2 regions of the Nocardioides sp. CCNWLW216 genome follow, and region 1 is predicted to be linked to the other one. Evidence: riboswitches for the same ligand, from Rfam matches in the RefSeq annotation. Region 1 holds a riboswitch; the other holds the start of a gene.
What was found. Region 1 has a riboswitch for cobalamin ahead of V7S47_RS20060 (VWA domain-containing protein). Riboswitches for the same ligand answer to the same signal wherever they lie in the genome.
Positions count from the first base shown of each region.

Region 2: another riboswitch for cobalamin. It lies ahead of V7S47_RS15855 (ABC transporter substrate-binding protein); the one in region 1 lies ahead of V7S47_RS20060 (VWA domain-containing protein).

Region 1 is NZ_JBBBBJ010000010.1:70,694-74,731, reverse strand. It holds gene V7S47_RS20070 (cobalt-precorrin-4/precorrin-4 C(11)-methyltransferase) at 1-174, opposite strand, end outside; gene cbiE (precorrin-6y C5,15-methyltransferase (decarboxylating) subunit CbiE) at 171-1,751, opposite strand; cobalamin riboswitch at 1,768-1,916, shown strand; gene V7S47_RS20060 (VWA domain-containing protein) at 1,939-3,936, shown strand; gene bluB (5,6-dimethylbenzimidazole synthase) at 3,933-4,038, shown strand, end outside.
Region 2 is NZ_JBBBBJ010000006.1:277,899-281,936, reverse strand. It holds gene V7S47_RS15865 (FecCD family ABC transporter permease) at 1-755, opposite strand, end outside; gene V7S47_RS15860 (HoxN/HupN/NixA family nickel/cobalt transporter) at 1,080-1,904, shown strand; cobalamin riboswitch at 1,935-2,127, shown strand; gene V7S47_RS15855 (ABC transporter substrate-binding protein) at 2,148-3,161, shown strand; gene V7S47_RS15850 (iron chelate uptake ABC transporter family permease subunit) at 3,215-4,038, shown strand, end outside.

The DNA of each region.
Region 1 (4,038 bases):
GTCGAGGTCCTGGGTGTCGACGAGCAGCGCGTCCGCACGACAGTGCGACAGGACGGCGGCGTCGAGGTAGGTGCCCGGGTAGAGCACCACGTCGGCGGCGGCCAGCATGCTCGCCGCCCGGAGGGTCAGCAGGTCGGCCGCGCCGGGTCCGGCGCCGACGAAGTGCACGGTCATGGGTGCTTGCTCCAGCTCCACTGGGTGACGGTACGGGCGGGGGTCCACCCGGTGAACGAGCCGATGGGCGCGGCGTGCTCGACACCCACGCGGGTCAGCTCGCCGCCGAGGTCGGCGTACCTCTCGGCGAGGAGGACCTCGGTCTCGACCGTCACACCGTGGACCACGAGTCGGCCGCCGGGGCGGAGTCGCGCGACGCACGCGTCGAGGAGGCCGGGAGCGGTCGCGCCGCCGCCGACGAAGATCGCGTCGGGGGCCTCCGCCGGCAGCACGTCGGGCGCGCGCCCGGTGACGACCTCGAGGGCGGGTACGCCGAGGGCCGCGGCGTTCCGGGCGATCCGCGCGGCCCGCTCGGGGTCGGCCTCGACGGCCGCCGTGCGGCAGGACGGGTGCGCGCGCATCCACTCGATGCCGACCGATCCGGCACCGGCGCCGACGTCCCAGAGCAGCTGGCCGGGCTGCGGCTGCAGGCGGGCCAGCGCGACCGCGCGCTGGTCACGCTTGGTGAGCTGGCCGTCGTGCTCGAAGGCCTCGTCGGGCAGGCCGGTCGCCCAGGAGCCGACCACCGGACCGTCGAGATCGAGGGCCAGGACGTGCAGCCGCGGGCTGGTGCCGTTCCAGGACGCCGCCGTGCCGGTCGCGCGCGACTCGGTCGGGGCGCCCAGGTCGCCGAGGACGGTCATCGCGCTGGCGCCGTACCGGGCGTCGATGAGGAGGCGGGCCACCTCGGCCGGGGTCCGCTCGTCGGAGGAGAGCACCAGCACCCGGCGGCCCGGGGCGAGCTCGCGCAGGACCGCGTGCGGGTCGCGGCCGACGACGGTCACGACCGCGGTCGTCTCGGCCGGCCAGCCCATCCGGGCCCGGGCCAGGGCGACCGAGGACACCGCCGGGTGCAGCTCCACCGCGTCGGCGCCGAGCAGGTCGACGAGGGTGCTGCCGATGCCGGACACGAGTGGGTCGCCGGAGGCCAGCGCGACGACGCGGCGGCCGGCGTGCCGGGCCAGCTCGGCCGCGAGGCCCGGTCGGAGCGGGGACGGCCACGGTCGTCGTACCTGACCTGCGACGGGCGGGACGAGGTCGAGGTGGCGCGCGCCGCCCAGCAGGACGTCGGCGCCAGCGACCAGGTCGGGCGCGGACGACCGTCCCTGCGCGTCGACGCCGACCACGGTCACCCGGGCCGCGAGCGCGGGCAGCACGTGGTCGCGCAGCAGCGGCGCGAGGTCGGCGTCGGTGGCGTCCGGCTCGACCCAGCGCAGCTCCTCGATCTCGCCGTCCGCGACGGGCGTCCCGGTGAGCTCGGCGGTGAAGACGGTCGACTCGAGCACGGCTCCGGGCTCGTTGGCGGCCTCGGTGGTGAACTCGCCGAGGTAGCGGACCTCGACGTCGAGCCCGATCTCCTCGCGGACCTCGCGGACCGCCGCTTGGGCCGGGGTCTCCCCCGGCTCCAGCTTGCCGCCGGGCTGCATGAAGCGCGTCGTCCCCCGCTTGCGCACGGCCAGCACCCGCCCGGCATCGTCGCGCAGGCAGACGGCGGCGACCACGATCCGGGCGGCGGTCTGGGCGGGGTCGGCGGGCACGAGGGCTGACGCTATCGTGACCGCACAGCCACGAGGTGCCCTGCGTCCGCAGGGAGAATCTGGGAAGCCGGTGAGAGTCCGGCACAGGCCCGCTGCGGTGACCTGCGACGACGCGCGAGCGTCGATCCGGGAAGTCCGAAGACCGGCCTCGCGGCTCCTACCCATGGCGGACGAGCGGGAGCCTCACATGCCTCAGTACCCCTTCTGTGCCGTCGTCGGCTCCGACGACATGTCGCTGGCGCTCATCCTGACGACCATCTCGCCGGAGGTCGGCGGCGTGCTCGTCCGGGGCGAGAAGGGCACGGCGAAGTCGACGATCGTGCGCGCGCTGGCCGCGGTGCTGCCGCCGATCGACGTGGTCGCCGGCGATGCCTTCTCGACCGATCCGGCGCTCTCCCCCGACCCCGCCGTCGCGGTCGAGACCCGGCCGGTGCGGCTCGTCGAGCTGCCCGTCGGCGCCACCGAGGACCGCGTCCTCGGGTCGATCCAGCTGGAGAAGGCGCTGTCGTCGGGTGTGACCGAGTACGAGCCCGGGCTGCTCGCCCGCGCCCACCGCGGGATCCTCTACGTCGACGAGGTCAACCTGCTCCACGACCACCTGGTCGACCTGCTGCTCGACGCCGCCGCGATGGGCCGCTCCACCGTCGAGCGCGACGGCGTCTCCTTCTCCCACGCCGCCCGGTTCGTGCTGGTCGGCACCATGAACCCCGAGGAGGGCGAGCTGCGCCCGCAGCTGCTCGACCGGTTCGGGCTGACCGTCGAGGTCGCCGCGCCGCGCGACCCGGCCGTGCGGGTCGAAGTGGTCCGCCGCCGTCTCGCGTACGACGCGGACCCCGCCGCCTTCGTCGCGCGCTACGACGAGGAGCAGCGCGCGCTCACCGACCGGATCCGGGCCGCGCAGCAGCGGGTCTCCTCGGTCGAGCTGACCGAGGCGGCCCTGCTCGCAATCGCCGAGGTCTGCGCCGCCTTCGACGTGGACGGCATGCGCGCCGACATCGTCACTGCGCGCACCGCCGTCGCGCACGCGGCCTGGCACGGCCGCACCTCGGTGACCCGCGAGGACATCCGGGCCGCGGCCCGGCTGGCCCTGCCGCACCGGCGCCGCCGTACGCCCTTCGACGCGCCCGGCCTCGACGAGGACCGGCTCGACGAGGTGCTCGGCGAGGACGATCCCGAGCCGGATGGTCCGCCGGAGGGTGGTCCCGAGGGTGGCGGCACCGACGGGGGCGGCACCGACGGGGGCGGCACCGACGGGGGCGGCACCGACGGGGGCGGCACCGACGGACAGTCGGGAGACGGGGGTCTCGAGACGGGCGCTGGCGCGCCCTCCTCCACCACCGGGGACTCGACCACCGGAGCGGCCTCGCCGGGCGGGACGGTGGCGGCGGGGATGCCCTACCGGCCCCGGCTGCTGACCGTGCGCGGCACCGGCCGCGGCGAGGCCGGCAAGCGGAGTCGCGCCCTGACCGAGACCGGTCGCAGCGTCGGCAGCAGCCACGGCACCCGGGGCCCGGTGGACCTGGTCGCGACCCTGCTGGCGGCCGCGCCGCACCAGCACGCCCGCGGACGTACGACGGGCCGCGTGCTGCTGCGCGGCGCGGACCTGCGGGTGGCCACCCGCGAGGGGCGCGAGGCCAACCTGGTGCTCTTCTGCGTCGACGCCTCGGGCTCGATGGCCGCGCGCAGGCGGATGGAGCAGGTCAAGACCGCGATCCTGTCGCTGCTGCTCGACGCCTACCAGCGCCGCGACAAGGTCGGCCTGGTCACCTTCGGCGGCGACGGCGCGGACCTCGCGCTGCCGCCCACCGGCTCGGTCGACATCGCCGCCGCGCGGCTCGACCAGCTGCCCGCGGGCGGCCGCACGCCGCTGGCCGAGGGCCTGCTGGAGGCCGCCCGCGTGCTGGAGGTCGAGCGGGTCCGCGACCCGCGCCGCCGCCCGCTGCTGGTCGTCGTCACGGACGGCCGGGCCACCGCCGGGAAGGACGCCGTCGCCCGGTCGCGGCAGGCCGCCCAGGTCCTCGCCCGCGCCGGCGTCCAGAGCGTCGTCGTCGACTGCGAGAGCGGCGCGATGCGGCTCGGCCTGGCCGGGGTGCTGGCCGAGCACCTCGGCGCGGAGCACCTGGCCGTCGCCGAGGTCAGCGCCGAGGCGCTGGCCGGCGTCGCCCGCGACGGCCGCGCGGCATGAACCTCTACGACGCGATCGCCCGGCGCCGCGACGTCCGGGCGGAGTTCAGCGGCGCCCCGGTCGACCCGGCCGTCCTCGACCGGATCCTCGGCGCGGCCCACT
Region 2 (4,038 bases), on a different contig from region 1:
GTGTGCGCGGTCTCGTCGCCGATGGCCAACGCGTCGAGACGGCGGCCCCACGCGGTCAGCAGCGCCACGGTGCCGAGGACGACGACGGCGACCACGGCCAGGGGGGTGTTCCACTGGGCGAGCCCGAGCGAGCCGAGGAGCCAGAACATCACCGAGCGGGCGCCCTCGGCGGAGCCGGAGGCGAAGATCAGGAAGCTGGTGGCGGCGTACAGCGCATAGCCGACCGCGACCCCGGCCAGCAGCAGCCGGACCGAGGTGACCCGACCGGCGCTCCGGGCGACGAGGAACACCAGCACCGAGGCCGCGAGCGCGCCGAGGAAGGCGCTGACCTGGAGGGCGTGCTCGCCCAGCCCGGCACCGACCCCGAACAGGATCGCCGCCGCTGCCCCGCTGGAGGCGCCCGAGTTCACGCCGAGCAGGTAGGGGTCGGCGAGCAGGTTGCGAACCATCGCCTGCAGGGCCACCCCGCAGACCGCGAGGCCGGCGCCGACGAGGCACCCGAGCAGCACGCGGGGGAGCCGGACCTGCCAGACGATCGCGTCGGCCGGCCCGCTCCAGGTGCGCTCGCCCGGCCAGCCGAGCAGGTGGTGGCCGATGATCGCGGCCACCTCGCCCGGCGGGACGGTGAACGCTCCCACGCCGACGGCGACCACGACGGTGCCGAGGAGCGCGGCGACCAGCCCCGCGAGCCACCCCGTCGTACGACGCCGACGGCCGGCGAGGCCGAGCGGGTCGGCCGTCAGCACCTGGGTCACGGGTCTCCTCTGCCGCCTCTGCTGCGTTGTTGCGAACGATGTGCAGCAAGCAACCTAGTCACCCGGTATCAACCCCGGGACGCGGGGGTCGGTCCTTCACTCGCCGGTCCCTCGGCGTTCACCTGCGCGGTCGGTCCGGGTCGCCGGTCGGCGTCAGGCTCCGGTCGCCACCGGCCACCGGCCTTCGCGCTACCGAGAGGAATCCCGCGTGCACCTCGTGCTGCGCCGCGCCGCGCCCGGCGTCCCGACGGTCTCGGCGCACGCCTCCGGTGTCTCCCGCGACGGGACGACCACCGCGACCCCGGCCGGTACGACGGCCGCGGCATGAGCATCCTGGTCACGGCGGCGGCGCCGTACCTGCTCGACCTGGAGGCGCCGGGCGAGCGTCTGGTGGAGCTGGTGTCGTCGCCGGGATTCGTGCCGGCGGCGATCGCCGTCGCGTTCCTCGCCGGGGCCGCCCACGCCGTCGCCCCTGGTCACGGCAAGACACTGGCCGCCGCGTTCCTGATCGGGGGCGACGGACGCGTGCGCGACGCCGCCTGGCTCGGGGTCAGCGTGGCGGCCATGCACACGATGTCCGTGCTCGTGGTCGCCACCGCCTGGACCTTCTTCTCGCTCTCCGACCTGGTCGACCTGGAGGGCCTGACCACCGGCCTGCAGTTGGTCGCCGGCCTCGCGGCCCTGGTGCTCGGCCTGTGGCTGGTCCGGCGGCACGTGCGGGCCTGGCGAGCCGGCCACGAACCGGGACATGGCCACGGTCATGGGCACGGTCATGGCCACGGCCACGGCCACGGCCACGGCCACGGGCACTCGGTCGCGGTGTCCCGCCCGAGCCTGGTCCTGCTGGGCATGTCGGGCGGTCTGACCCCGTCGCCGGCAGCGTTCCTCGTGCTCGTCACCGGGTTCTTCACGGGCCGGTCGGGGTTCGCGCTGCTGCTGGTGCTGTGCTTCGGGCTCGGCCTGTCCAGCGTGCTGTTCGTGGTCGGCCTGCTCGCGCTGGGCGGGCGCAACGTCGTCGTCCGGGCCGCCGAGTCGCGGACCGCGCTCCGGCTCGCCACCCGGGTGGCGCCGCTGCTGGGCGCCACGGGCATCACCCTGATCGGCGGCACCATCGCGACGACCGCCGTGGTGCACCTCGCCACGCTCTGACCCGATCGGGTCGGGGGCGAGGGACCTGCGCTAGGTTTCTCGCGCCGTGGTGCACGGGAAGCCGGTCTGATGCCGGCGCGGCCCTCGCCACTGTAGCCGTCGAGCAGGACGGTCCTCGCGGCCCATCTCCGGATGGGTCGGACCACTGGGTGCGAGCCCGGGAAGGTCGACCGCCCTGTGCTGAAGCGGAAGCCAGGAGACCGGCCACGGCATGTCATGTTCCACGAGGGTTTGGAGAACATCATGCGCAGTCGACCCCTGCCGTCAGTCCTGTCCACCACCGTCCGGGCCGCCGTCCCGGTCGCCGCCCTGGCGCTCGTCCTGGCCGGCTGCGCCGGCGAGCCGGAGCCGGCGAGCGCCGACGCGGCGCCCGAGGCCGGCTTCCCGGTCGACGTGACCGCCTGCGGGCACATCAGCACCGTCGAGGCGGCGCCCGAGCGGGCCGTCACGCTCAACCAGGGCGCCACCGAGGTGATGCTGGCCCTGGGGCTCGCCGACCGGATGGCCGGTACGGCGTACCTCGACGACCCGGAGCCGGCCGCGGCCTGGGCCGAGGAGTACGCCTCGGTGCCGGTGATCGCGAAGGAGTACCCGACCCGCGAGGAGCTCCTCGCCACCCGTCCTGACTTCGTCTACGCGTCGTACACGAGCGCCTTCGACCCGGAGGTCGCCGGGCCGCAGGGCGACCTGGAGGCCGACGGCGTGGCGTCGTACCTCTCGCCGTTCGGCTGCGCCGACCAGGCCGACATCCCCGCGACGACCTTCGAGGCGGTCTGGGACGAGATCGACGCGGTCGCCACCGCGTTCGGCGTGGCCGACCGCGGCGCCGACATCCGGGCCGAGCAGAAGCGGACCCTGGCCGAGCTGGGCGACGAGGGAGCGGGCGCGGGCCTGGACGTGCTCTGGTACGACTCCGGCGACAAGACGCCGCTCGTGGGCGCGGGCTCCAGCGGCCCGCAGCTGGTGCTGGACGCCGTCGGCGCGACCAACCTCTACGCCGACGTCGAGGACGGCTGGGCCGACGGCAGCTGGGAGGAGGTCGTCGCGGCCGACCCGGACGCGATCGTGCTCGCGGACGCCTCGTGGTCGACGGCCGCCGAGAAGCGCGCGTACCTCGAGAAGGACCCGGTGCTCTCCCAGCTGACCGCCGTCCGCGAGGGCCGGTTCGCGACGGTGCCCTACTCGATGGGGACGCCCGGTGTGCGCCTCATCGACGGCGCCAGCACGCTGGCCGAGCAGCTCTCCGCGCTCCCGTGACCCTGCGGACCGGGCTCGCCCCGGTCCTCGCGGTCGCCGTGCTGCTGGTCACCATGGCCGTCGCGCTCGGCACCGGCGCCGTCGCGGTGCCGGTGCCGGACGTGCTCGACGTGGTGCTGCGACGCGTCGGCCTGGGGGACCGCGGGGTGAGCCTGCTCGACGACCAGATCGTCTGGCAGCTCCGGATGCCGCGGGTGCTGGGGATGGCGGCCGTGGGAGCGGTGCTGGGCTGCTGCGGCGCGGTGCTGCAGTCGCTGACCCGCAACGACCTGGCCGACCCCTACCTGCTGGGGCTCTCCGGCGGCGCGGCCGTCGGTGCGGTGACGGTGATCGTGCTGGGGGTGTCGGTCGCCGGGTTCGCGGGCCCCGCGGCGGTGACGCTCGCCGGCTTCGCCGGGGCGCTGGCCGCGCTGGGGCTGGTGCTGCTGCTCGCGGTCGGCCGGTCGGGCTCGCTCGCGCCCACTCGGACCGTGCTCGCGGGGGTGGCGGTCGGGCAGGCGTGCTCGGCGTACACCTCCTTGATCGTGATCGGCTCCGGCGACCACGACGCGGCCCGTCGGGTGCTGACCTGGACGCTCGGCTCGGGCGCCGGCTTCCGCTGGGGTACGGCGCTGCTGGTCGTCGGTGTCGCGGTCGTCGCGACGCTCGGCTTCTCCGCCTGCGCCGACCACCTCGACGCGTTCGCCTTCGGGGAGTCCTCGGCCCGCTCGCTGGGCATCGAGGTGACCCGCCTGCGCTGGGTCCTGCTCGGCGGTACGGCGCTCGCCACCGCGGCCGCCGTCGCGTTCGCCGGCACGATCGGCTTCGTCGGGTTGGTGGTGCCGCACCTGGTACGCGCCTTCACCGGGCCGCGGCACCGGCTGCTGCTGCCGATGTC